4 regions of the Marinobacter bohaiensis genome follow, and region 1 is predicted to be linked to each of the others. Evidence: riboswitches for the same ligand, from Rfam matches in the RefSeq annotation. Region 1 holds a riboswitch; each other region holds the start of a gene.
What was found. Region 1 has a riboswitch for cobalamin ahead of DKK67_RS18850 (TonB-dependent receptor domain-containing protein). Riboswitches for the same ligand answer to the same signal wherever they lie in the genome.
Positions count from the first base shown of each region.

Region 1 (2,856 bases):
TGAGGTAGGCATCGGATTGAACCAGGTACTGGCGGCGCCGGGTTTCATAGTCGAAGTAATCCGCCTGGTCGATGAAGTTGTCGTTGTCCTCGCGCCCGTAGCCGATCTGGGCGTGCAGGGTGACATCGTCGCTGGCGGCAAAATCGGCGAAAACCCGCCCGGACTGCTGCACGAACTCGTTCCAGTAGCGCTGATCGGCTGTACCGAAAACGCTGTCGTAATCGTTCTCGCCCTGGGCGTGCATCGCGTTGAGGCCGAGCGACAACCGATCATTGACGCGCTGATCCACGCTGGCGCTGAACGACTGGCTCTCGAAACCGTCGTCATCGCGCTGGTTGCTGACCGGCTGGGAATCCACACCGTCGGTCTCATACATCGACGCCGACAGACTGTAGGCCGTATCGCCGGTGCGGCCCGAGAAGTGCTGGGTCAGGCGCGAGGTGCCCTCGGTACCGGCGCTGACTTCCGAAATGGCTTCCGGCTCCGGCGTGCCCCGGCGCGTGAAGATCTGGATCACCCCACCGATGGCCTCGGAGCCGTAGAGGCTGGAGCGCGGACCACGCACCACTTCGATGCGATCCACCAGCGCCAGGGGAATGTTTTCCAACTGGGCCGTGCCCGCCGTTGCACCGCCGACTTTCAGGCCGTCCACCAGCACCAGCACGTGATCGGAGTTCGAACCCCGCATGAACACGCTGGACTGCTTGCCGGCACCACCACTCTGGGACACGGTCACGCCGGGAACACCGCGCAACAGGTCCTCGATGCTGCTGGCCGTGCTGCGCTGGATGTCCTGCCGGCTGATGACCGTCACCGAGGCGTTCACCTCGTCGGCCGTTTGCGCGGTCCGGGTCGCGGTCACCACAAGGGGATTGAGGATATCCGCGTTGAGCGGGGCGGCAAGACAGCCGGTCATCAGGCCGGCGGCCAGGGAAAAGGGCTTGTTCACAGAGAGCGTCCTGGGTTCGCATCCGGTTCAGTCGAAGCCGGTGGACGGAGGACGCGCGGTTACGGGATGGGCAACCACCGGTGACGCCCTCCGCAGCACCGCATGCACCGGCCAGGATCAGAGAGATCCCTGCCGGGAAGCAGGTGGCCGGTCTCCGGACTCATTCCTTCCCCGGGGATCGGGGGCCGGCAGCGCCTTCCCGGACCGGAGGTCCAGTGGCCTTGCTGCTGCAGAGGAATTTACCGTTGCGGGGGCAGCACTGGGTTTGCACCAGTTTCCCGTTTCACTCGCCGTGCGAGCACCGCCTGCCAATTGACGCCGGTGACGCAGGCGTCACCGAACTTGCCGGGACTTTAGGAGGACTGGCTCACCGGGTCAACGCATTTTCCCGGATTTTCTCATTCCCCTGCACGCCCGCCGAACTCACCACAACGGTGCAGACAGAACCCGTGATGCGTCATGGCGGTGCGCAACTCCGTGCAAAGCTGATGTTTTCGCCTTTTATTTCAGGATTTTAACGATAGGCACATTTTTAGCTTAATATTCAGGGTCGATAACGCGCACGCTCTGATCCCCCCACAGGCTCGGGACCGTCCAGACGCAAGAGCGCTTTGAAATGAGGTACGACAATGACGACGCTAGCAGCAGAACGCAGTTGGCTACTGGATCGCGGACTCCTCAAACTCGTCCACCAGTGCCGCCGACTGATCCTGGCGGAATTCGGCGTTAAGCTTCACCTGACCGACAACGACCTGGAGGACCAGTTGGCGTCCTACGCCAGGCAGTCCCGCTCCAGCCACCTGAACAATGCCTGGGAAGAGCTCAAGAAACAGGTTCCGGATCTGGCCGAGCAGGACGACGACAAGCCGCGCAATTACCGCGGCCAGGAGTTGGCGGAGCCGGCCGCGGCGGCCAAGAAAGAGGAACCGGCCAGCAGCAGCAAGACCCGCACCATCACCTACCGGGGCCGCAAAATGGAAGTGCCCGCCTGATCGCGGCACGCCGACGGCGCGTTCAATCCACCGGGTCGGGAGTCCATCGCGGCGCGGGCCGCCAGAAGCTGTCCCCGCCCTCGCCGACCCGCTCGACCGGATAGCTGTAGACCCGCTGCAGGCGCTCCGACGACAGCATTTCAGACGCCGAACCGGCATCGTGGTGACCGTCGGGATACAGTAACAGGACCCGGTCGGCGTAGCGTGCCGCCAGGTTGATGTCGTGAACGGTCATGACCACTAACCGCCGCTGCTCCCGCGCCAGCGCACACAGGGTTGCCATCAGTTCCGCCTGGTGGCGGAGATCCAGGTGGTTCACCGGCTCGTCCAGCAACAGGACGCCGGGGGCCTGGGTCAGCAGGGTTGCCATGGCCACCCGGCGCTGTTCGCCGCCGGACAGGCGGTCGACCCGAGCCTCCGCCAGACCTTCCAGCCCACAGCTCGCCAACGCCTGGCGGATGATGACCTGATCATTCGCTCCCAGCGCCTGCCAGCCCGGTCGGTGCGCGTAACGGCCGGCCCCTACGGCTTCGGTTACGGTAAACGGAAAATCCATCGGCGACTGCTGCAGCAACAGACCAACGCGACGCGCCAGCACTTTGCGCGGGCAGCGCCGGATGTCCACGCCATCGACAAACACCCGTCCCGCCAACACCGGCAGCAGACCAGCCAGAGTCAGCAGCAGCGAGGATTTGCCGACACCGTTCTCCCCCAGGATGGCCCAGACTTCGCCGCCTTCGGCCTGCAGATCAAGCGGCTCCGCCAGGGCCCGGTCGCCACGACCAAAAGTCAGGCCGTCCAACTGCAAGGAGGGCATCAGCGGGTCCCCCGGCGTTGCAGCAGGTAGAGGAAAAGCGGCACGCCAACCGCCGCCGTCAACACACCGACCGGCAGCTGCCGTGGCGCTATCAGTGA
Region 1 is NZ_QGEH01000005.1:141,758-144,613, forward strand. Features, by position in the region: gene DKK67_RS18850 (TonB-dependent receptor domain-containing protein) at 1-949, opposite strand, end outside; cobalamin riboswitch at 1,078-1,265, opposite strand; gene DKK67_RS18855 (hypothetical protein) at 1,579-1,941, shown strand; gene DKK67_RS18860 (ABC transporter ATP-binding protein) at 1,964-2,758, opposite strand; gene DKK67_RS18865 (FecCD family ABC transporter permease) at 2,758-2,856, opposite strand, start outside.

Region 2 (2,856 bases), on a different contig from region 1:
CAGCGCCAGGCCGGAGCCACAGCAGGCGGCGACGATGGCGCGGCTGAGCCGGTAGCTCCAGATGATGCCGGCATCGATCCGGTCCACGGCGTAGCCCGCTCCCCACAGGTGGTTGGCGAGCACCTTGAGGATGGTCTCGATGGGAATCCGGGTCTCGCCGATGGCGGTACCGGCGACCAGCGCAGTCAGCAGTACCGTCGGCGCCAGCCAGAACCAGTGCAGGCGCGGTGCCGTCAGTGGCCAGATCGTCGCGAGGGCGCGGATCATCGGTCGAAGGTCATCTCCGCCAGGGATTCAGACAGCGCTTCCAGGCCAAAGATGGTGCGCAGGGTGGCGCTCATGGCGTGGGCATCCATCTGCACGATGCGGCCTTCCTTGACGGCGGTCATCTGGCTGGCGACGGGATCGGTGCGCAGGAACTCCAGTTTCTTTTCCACGTCGTCGGCGGGGAAGCGGCGACGGTCCATGCGGGCGACGACGATGATGTCCGGGTCGGCCTTGGCGATGGACTCCCAGCCCACGGTGGGCCATTCCTCATCGGACTCGATCACGTTGCGGATGCCCAGTTTGTCCATCATGTAGCCCGGTGCGCCCAGGCGGCCGGCGACGTAGGGATCGATTTCCAGGTCGGCGGAGGAGAACCAGAACACGGCGGACAGGTCGTCCGGCAGATCCAGGTCGCGGGCGCGCGCGACAGCCTTGCTCTCGCGGGCTTTGAGGTCGGCCACCAGCTCGTCGCCGGCGTTTTCCACGTCGTAGATGGTCGCCAGTTCGTGGATCCCCTTGTAGACGGAATCCGTTGAAAACGCGGCGACGCGGGTGCCGTCACCGCCGGTGGAGTTGTCCTTGGTGTCGCAGTCCGCCGGCAGGATGTAGGTGTTGATGCCCAGGTCGTGGAACTGGTCGCGAGTGGCGACGATGCCGGTGGGGCCAACGTGCCACTCGTACTGGACCGCCACCAGGTCCGGCTTGTGATTGACCACGGCTTCGAAGCTGGGGTCGTTGTCGGCGATGCGCTCTATCTGGTCGTTGAGGGCCCTGTATTCCGGCAGCACCGGGTTGAACCACACCGACGTGGCGGACACTTTGTTGCCCAGCCCCAGCGAGTAGAGCATCTCGGTGGCGGACTGGCCGATGGTGACGGTGCTCTGCGGGGCGGCGTCGAATTCGATGTCACGGCCGCAGTTGGTCAGGGTCAATGGGTAGTCGGTGGCCGCTGCAAGCGGCGTGTAGAGGGCCGCTATCGCCAGAAGTAAGCCGCGCAGCGGTCGAGTCGCGTCTGCGGCCCGTTGAAAACGGCTGTTTTGATGGCCTGCTGATTGAGGGGAAGTCATGTCAGTCCCGATCTCCGTTGTCGCTATATGGTTATGTTATAACATAACAGTTAGCTGAGGTTGCAATCGGGGGGATGGAAACGCGTCGGGTCGGCTGGCAGATCGCTGAGATGGGAATCGTCCTTCCTGAACCCCGGGGCACCCCGCCCGGATGGGTGAACGTCGTGTCGGCAGGTCTCCTGACTGACGGGTCGTGGCTGCGCCCGGCCTTCCCGGGGATTCCCAGTGGCGCGGATGGGCGTGGCTCGCCGCCTACAGTTGCGGGGGCAGTTTCGTTTCGCGGCGGGGCCGCGGCGAATTCCCTGGTCGGGAGCGTCTTGCGATGCTCCGTGCTTCCCGAAGGAAACCGACGGATGGAGCATAAACAGCTTGGCGGGCCGGAGCAAGTCGGGACGCTCTTGAATACGCGCTTCGGCCCGTCATGGCGGCTAAAGGTGAGTGTAAAACCTTATAAAGTGGCCCTGCATCGGTCCGGAGGTTCGCCTAGACTGGGGGCCTGGCCGGAACCACCCGACGTTGCCCGGCCCCGGCACGGTAGAGTATCGATAGGCATGATTGGATTGATCCAGAAAGTCTTACTGGAACTGGTGGAAAGCGAAGGCGGACCGGAGGCCCTGGCAGAGGTCCGGGCCAAGGCGGAACTGGCCCCGGGCCAGGATTTCCGGATCGACACCGACTACGACGACGGGCAGTGCCTGCGTCTGATCCGGGCGGCCCAAAGCCATTTCCAGCTGGACGAAGAGGCCCTCTGGGCGCTCTACGCCGACTATTTCATCAACATTTCCCGGCGCATGTTCCCCATGTTCTATCAGGTGTCCGGTTCGGCGCGGGATTTCCTCAAGCGCCAGCCGGCCGTGCACGCCACCCTCGCCGCCGGCCTGCGCGACGAAGACGAGCGCGACCGGGTGCGGGACAAGTTTTCGGTGCGGGAGCAGGGCGATCGCCTGCTGGTCACCTACGGTTCCCCGAATCGCCTGTGCGGGCTCTATGAAGCGCTGTTCCGGCGCTTGTTGCAGGAGTATGGCGAAACCGGCCAGTTCGTGGTGGAACGCTGCCGCAAGCGCGGCGACGCCGCGTGCCGTTTCTGCCTGCAGGTGGAGGCCGCCGGTGACTGACGCCGAAAAACGCCTGCGCGACGAGATCAACGCCATTGCCGACCAGTTGTGCCAGGCGGTGGACGGCCGCTTCGACTTTCACGTCCACTCGGCTTCCGACGACCTGGATATCCAGAAACTGTCGGTACTGTCCAACTTCGTGCTGGAGTCGGTGCGCCGCAACCTCGCCGAGCTGGAACGCGTGAAGTCGGATCTGGAGCAGCGCGTGGCGGAGCGCACGCGGCGCCTGAACCTGGTGATCGAAGGGGCCAACGACGGCGTCTGGGAGTGGAATCTTGAGGAAGAGCGGTTGCAGGTGTCGCAACGCTGGCTGGCGATGTGCGGTCGCACCGATCTGGGCACCTCGTTCGCGCCCTCCCACTGGCTCGACATGATTCATCCGGCGGACGTGTCCGGGGTGCGCCAGC
Region 2 is NZ_QGEH01000002.1:177,034-179,889, reverse strand. Features, by position in the region: gene DKK67_RS13560 (FecCD family ABC transporter permease) at 1-267, opposite strand, end outside; gene DKK67_RS13555 (ABC transporter substrate-binding protein) at 264-1,334, opposite strand; cobalamin riboswitch at 1,487-1,700, opposite strand; gene DKK67_RS13550 (heme NO-binding domain-containing protein) at 1,886-2,449, shown strand; gene DKK67_RS13545 (putative bifunctional diguanylate cyclase/phosphodiesterase) at 2,442-2,856, shown strand, end outside.
Region 2: it holds a riboswitch for cobalamin, as region 1 does, so the genes downstream of both, DKK67_RS13555 (ABC transporter substrate-binding protein) here and DKK67_RS18850 (TonB-dependent receptor domain-containing protein) in region 1, are expected to answer to the same signal.

Region 3 (2,856 bases), on a different contig from region 1:
GCCGAGCCGGTATTGTCGCCGTCCGTCATCACGGCAATGCCGGTTATGCGCGGCGGATCCTCGCCGAAGGCGGCGCGGTAGTCCGCCACCAGATCCCGGCTCTCCTCCATCCACTGTCCCGCATGGTCCGATCCGCTCTGCACCGCGATCATCCGCGTTTCCTCACTGAACGGGTTGGGCACGGATTCGCCCCGGGGCAGGCGGTTGGCCCAGATGTAGTTGAGCGCGCTGCCGGGCAGGGCGTCGCCGTGAACCAACTCCACCGCTTTGCGTTTGGCCCGCTCGAAAAAACCCGCCTTGTCCGGTTCGAAGGCAAACGCCACGTAGATCCGGGCCGGATAGTCGTCACCGTCCTTGCGGCGTGCGTCCCCCTTTGCGTAAACGCCGTCCACTTTCCAGCGCCAGTGCAGCACCAGCTTTTCACCGGGCTCGATGTCGACCCGGTGAATCAGTCCCGAGGCGCCGCCGTCGGTGTCCGCGCGCAGCACTTGGGTACCCTGGTCGTCGACCAGTCGGTAGCGGGTGTGGGTATCGATATCGGGGAAGGTCAGCGGGGTCCAGCCGTCGTCCAGGGTCTGCAGGGTGGAGAAGGGCGTCAGCGACTCGGCGGTGGCCGGAACGCTCTGCAGCGCCAGCGCCGCCGCCAGTAGGGATGTGGCCATTCGTATCAACATTGGCTTGTTCCTGTCAGGCTTCATCTATATAGTGCTCTTATCCTTGGTTAGACACCAGATCTAGTGGTTTATCGTTAACCAGCGCACTGCCAACCGGGAGTCGTAAGGCGCTCCCGGCTGCACAGCGCCGTTATCCACAACCTCTGGTGTCCGGGAATCCGGTGAGAATCCGGAACTGACGCGCAGCGGTATTGGGGCACGAGCGTGACACGATGACACTGGCATCTGCTGGGAAGTCGTTACGCGAGGCGAACCGGAACGGTTCAGACCCCTGAGTCCGAAGACCTGCCAGGGAGGTGTGGCCCCACCAATGGGACCACGCGACTGCACCTTCGCGACTCAGGGTGAGCAGCAAACGGCAATGCGACTCCACCCTCCGTGGAGGTCTGCCGTCCTGCGTACGCGAAGGTAAGTTTTTTGACCACGCGTACCCAGGAGAATCATGATGCCCAGCGCTGCTGCCGCTCCAACCGATGCCCAGGAACAGACCCTGGCCCTCCGAGTCATCAAGCGAAACGGCCAGTTGGTCGATTTCGATGCCAGCAAGATCAGTGTCGCCATCACCAAGGCGTTCCTCGCCGTGGAAGGCGAGAAAGCCGCCGGTTCCGCCCGTATCCACGACAGCGTTCGCCGCGTCAGCCGTCAGGTCATCCAGGCTTTGAGCCGGCGCCTGCAGGCTGGCGGCACCGTGCACATCGAAGACATTCAGGATCAGGTGGAACTGGCCCTGATGCGCGCCGAGGAACAGAAGGTGGCCCGGGCCTACGTGCTGTACCGCGAAGCCCACGCCCAGGAACGTGCCACCCAGGCGCCGGTGGAAGCCCATCCCACCCTGACGGTCTCCCTGGCCAACGGCCAGACCGTGCCGCTGGACGTGGGCCTGATGAAACATCAGGTGGAGCAGGCCTGCGCCGGACTGGACGCGGTGGACGCCGAAAGCGTGGTGGAAGACGCCGTGCGCAACCTCTACGACGGCATTCCCGAGAAAGACGTGCTCAACGCCCTGGTCATGACCGCCCGCGGGCGCATCGAGCAGGAGCCGGACTACAGTGCCGTCACCGCCCGCCTGCTGCTGGAACAGCTGCGTCTGGAGGCCGGTCAGGCCCTGTCCCTGCCGCTCGATCAGACCCTGGCCGAGGTTTATCCACAGGCGCTGTCCAGTTTCATCGGTTTCGGGATCGAGCGTGAGCTGCTGGACCCGGCCCTGGGCGAGTTCGACCTGGAGCGCCTGGGCGCTGAAATCAAACCCGAGCGCGACCGGCAGTTCGGCTTCCTCGGCCTGCAGACCCTGTACGACCGCTACTTCGTCCATTTCGAGGACAAGCGCCTGGAGCTGCCGCAGGTCTTCTTCATGCGTGTCGCCATGGGCCTGGCTTTGCGCGAGGACGACCGCAACGCCCGCGCCATCGAGTTCTACGATCTGCTGTCGTCGTTCGACTACATGGCTTCCACGCCGACGCTGTTCAACAGTGGCACCCGGCACTCGCAGCTGTCCTCCTGCTACCTGACCACCGTGTCCGACGACCTGGAAGGCATCTACGGCGCCATCAAGGACAACGCGCTGCTGTCCAAGTGGGCCGGCGGCCTGGGCAACGACTGGACGCCGGTGCGTTCGCTGGGCTCCCATATCAAGGGCACCAACGGCCGCAGCCAGGGCGTCGTGCCGTTCCTGAAAGTGGTCAACGACACCGCCGTGGCGGTCAACCAGGGCGGCAAGCGCAAGGGCGCGGTCTGCGCTTACCTGGAAAGCTGGCACCTGGACATCGAGGAGTTCCTGGAACTGCGCAAGAACACCGGCGACGAGCGTCGCCGCACCCACGACATGAACACCGCCAACTGGGTACCGGACTTGCTGATCGAGCGCATGCGCGCCGACGCCGACTGGACCCTGTTCTCCCCCAGCGATGTGGGCGACCTGCACGACCTCTACGGCAACGCATTCCGCGCACGCTACGAGGCATACGAGGCCATGGCCGAGCGCGGCGAGATCAAGCTATCCAAGAAGATTTCCGCCAAGCAGCTCTGGCGCAAGATGCTGACTGTGCTGTTCGAGACCGGTCACCCCTGGATCACCTTCAAGGATCCCTGCAACCTGCGTTCGCCGCAGCAGCACAGGGGCGTGGTCCACTCCTCCAACCTGTGCACCGAGATCACCCTGAACACCAGCGCCGACGAGATCGCC
Region 3 is NZ_QGEH01000007.1:38,936-41,791, reverse strand. Features, by position in the region: gene DKK67_RS20390 (DUF3047 domain-containing protein) at 1-674, opposite strand, end outside; cobalamin riboswitch at 802-982, shown strand; gene DKK67_RS20385 (ribonucleoside-diphosphate reductase subunit alpha) at 1,117-2,856, shown strand, end outside.
Region 3: it holds a riboswitch for cobalamin, as region 1 does, so the genes downstream of both, DKK67_RS20385 (ribonucleoside-diphosphate reductase subunit alpha) here and DKK67_RS18850 (TonB-dependent receptor domain-containing protein) in region 1, are expected to answer to the same signal.

Region 4 (2,856 bases), on a different contig from region 1:
ATTCGCCCTCGTCCGGGTTCATGGTGCCGATCAGGGCGAACCGGGCCGCATGGCTGTGGCTGATGCCGTCGCGCTCCACCACGTTGATGCCGCGTGCCGCCGCATCCAGTAGCAGGTCCACCAGGGCATCCGGCAGCAGGTTCACTTCGTCGACGTACAGCACGCCGCCGTCCGCCCGGGCCAGCAAGCCCGGTTCGAAAGCCACGTCCTGATCCGCCAGCACGCGTTTGAGGTCGAGGCTGCCGATCAGGCGATCCTCGCTGGTGCCCAGAGGCATGTTCACGAATGGCGGACGAGCCCCTTCGCTCGATGGCGGCAGGATGTCGGCCAGGGCCCGGGCCAGGGTCGATTTGGCGCTGCCTCGGGGACCGCTGATCAAAACGCCACCGACCCGTGGGTTGATGGCGTTCAGCAGCAACGCTGTCTTGAGATCGTCCTGGCCGACAACGGCCGAGAACGGAAACTCAGGCAGGAACTTGTTCATGATGGATGCGACCTGTCCGTGACAGGTAATTGAGGGTAACCGCGCACAGCACGCCAATCAGGAGCCAGAACGCCAGATTGGAGAGGCCGGTTGCCCAGATGAATTGATGGTGGAGCTCGTTCAACGCTGTGACGGCGTCCGGATCGGGATGCGAGAACATCGGGCCCTCGTGGGTGGGCACGAAAAAGTGCGTCACCAGCAACAGCGGCACACCCAGGATGCGCTGCCAGCCGCCGGCCAGGAAGAGGATACCGAGCCCGGCGACGGTCAGCAGTACCGTGGCAACCCACCAAAGCTGGCGCGATTCCAGGGCGGCGGCACGGGCACCCGGCACTTCCGGCGGCAGCCCAAGCGACGGCGCCATGAACACTGCGACAAAGCCGAGCGCCCCCAGCAGGAGCCCGCGACTGGCGTTGGGCGTCATGCGGCCGCGTTCACGCAGCTGATTCATGACCACCAGCAGCAGCGCGGCGAAACCGATACCGGCGCAGATGTTGGAAACCGCCGAGTAGAATGTGCGCTCGAAGCCGTCGGCCGGGGCCCACTCGTCACCGCCGTGGTGGTGATGGCCGCCCGCTTGGCCGTGCTCGTGAGTATGGCCGGCCGCCTCATGCGGATGGGCGCTTTCCGGCTCGGCCGGTTCGCTGACCTCGTACTGTTCGGCCGCGAGAATGATCGGTGTGACGCCAAAGGATTGAAACGCGGTCATGGCCAGACCGGCGACAACGCCAATAGCGCAGGCGCTGAGTATCAATGAGCGGAACATGGATTTCCCTCCAGCAGGAAATAGAACGGTCGTTGTGCCAACGCCGGGCGCTGCGGAAGACTATCCATGAACGGATAGCCTACGATCGGACAGCGCTCAGTGGCAGGGGAAAACGAACGTGTGCCGGGTATCGTGCGCGGCGTTGTGGGCCGCGCTCATCGGCAGGAAGCCAACGGCGTAAAGGATCAACGCGCCGAAGACCGCAACAGCGCCCTGCTGGACGGCCGATGAAACCCGGGAACCGGAAACCGATTCGCTGGAGGAAGAGGAAAACGCAGACATATCAACTCCTTGGTGCCCGCCGCACCACTGGTGGATCGCAGGAATGACAGGCCGGTCTTCGGGCTTAAAACGGGGCGCCTTTCCGAGCGCCATCATCTGCACCTTCCCGGCGTTGGCCAGTGGTTTGTTGCAGACTACGCGTTTATTACCGATGCGGGGGCAGCGATGGAATGGGCCTGAGGCCGCACCATACTTCCCGATTATCCCCTGTGGCAGGGGCACCCGTCTTCGAGGTGGATATCGTAATTCAACGCCCCGGCGGGCGCAATGTGGGAGCGCCCGGCCGCCCTATTTTCGGGGTGTTCTGTGGGTCAGCCAGTCGGCCAACGGGTGGCCATCCGGCAACGCTTTTTGCCAGCCGTCGTGATGCACCAGCTGCTCCAGAGGCAGACGCGAACGCCAGCCCCTGGCCTGCAGCTCGGGCTGCTCGAGAAACTCGCTCACATACCCCACACACAGATACGCCAGCGGATAGACGTTCTCCGGCAACGCCAGCACCTCGGCCAACCGCTCCTGGTCGAGGATGCTGACCCAGCCGACGCCGATGCCTTCGGCGCGGGCCGCCAGCCACAGGTTCTGCACCGCCAGGCAGGTGCTGAACAGGTCGGTTTCGACGATACTGTTGCGCCCCAGCACCTTGGGGCCGCCGCGGCTGCGATCGCAGGTGATGCAGAGGTTGAGCGGGCTGTCGAGGATGCCCTGCAGTTTGAGGCTGCGGTAGGTGCCCTGGCGTTCGCCCTCGTAATTGTCAGCGGCCCGCTGGTTCTCCTGCTCGAAGTTCTCCAGCACCCGGCGACGTACCTCGGCGCTTTCGATCACCAGGAAATCCCAGGGCTGCATAAAGCCCACTGACGGCGCGTGGTGGGCCGCTTCAATGAGCCGCCCCAGCACCCCGGGCGGTATCGGATCGGGTAGAAACTGGGAGCGCACATCGCGGCGCTCAAAAATGGCGCGATACAGCCCCTGGCGCTCGGCGTCGGTGAAGTCGTTGGCGGAATCGGTCATTCAGTTTCCTTGGGCAGACCCAGCCAGTGCCGGAGTCTGTCAGTGTCCAGTTGCTGGTCGAGATGGTCGGCGAGGCGATCGAGCTGGGCAAGCCGGTGCTGCTGGTAATCCACCGCCGCGGCCTCACCACGCAGCCCCCAGGCGGCCAGCAGGGCATCGCAGGCCTCAGGCCGGTCGAACAGCCCGTGCACGTAGGTGCCCATGATCTGGCCATCGTCGCTGACGGCGCCGTCGGGGCGACCGTCCAGGTTGAGAATCGGGCGCTCCAGCGCGGCGCCGGTGGTCACGCCGTTGTGCATTTCATAGCCGCTCAGCGGGG
Region 4 is NZ_QGEH01000001.1:2,098,645-2,101,500, reverse strand. Features, by position in the region: partial or broken gene DKK67_RS21805 (ATP-binding protein) at 1-484, opposite strand, end outside; gene DKK67_RS09350 (CbtA family protein) at 465-1,250, opposite strand; gene DKK67_RS09345 (CbtB domain-containing protein) at 1,347-1,532, opposite strand; cobalamin riboswitch at 1,565-1,773, opposite strand; gene bluB (5,6-dimethylbenzimidazole synthase) at 1,821-2,537, opposite strand; gene DKK67_RS09335 (cobyric acid synthase) at 2,534-2,856, opposite strand, start outside.
Region 4: it holds a riboswitch for cobalamin, as region 1 does, so the genes downstream of both, DKK67_RS09345 (CbtB domain-containing protein) here and DKK67_RS18850 (TonB-dependent receptor domain-containing protein) in region 1, are expected to answer to the same signal.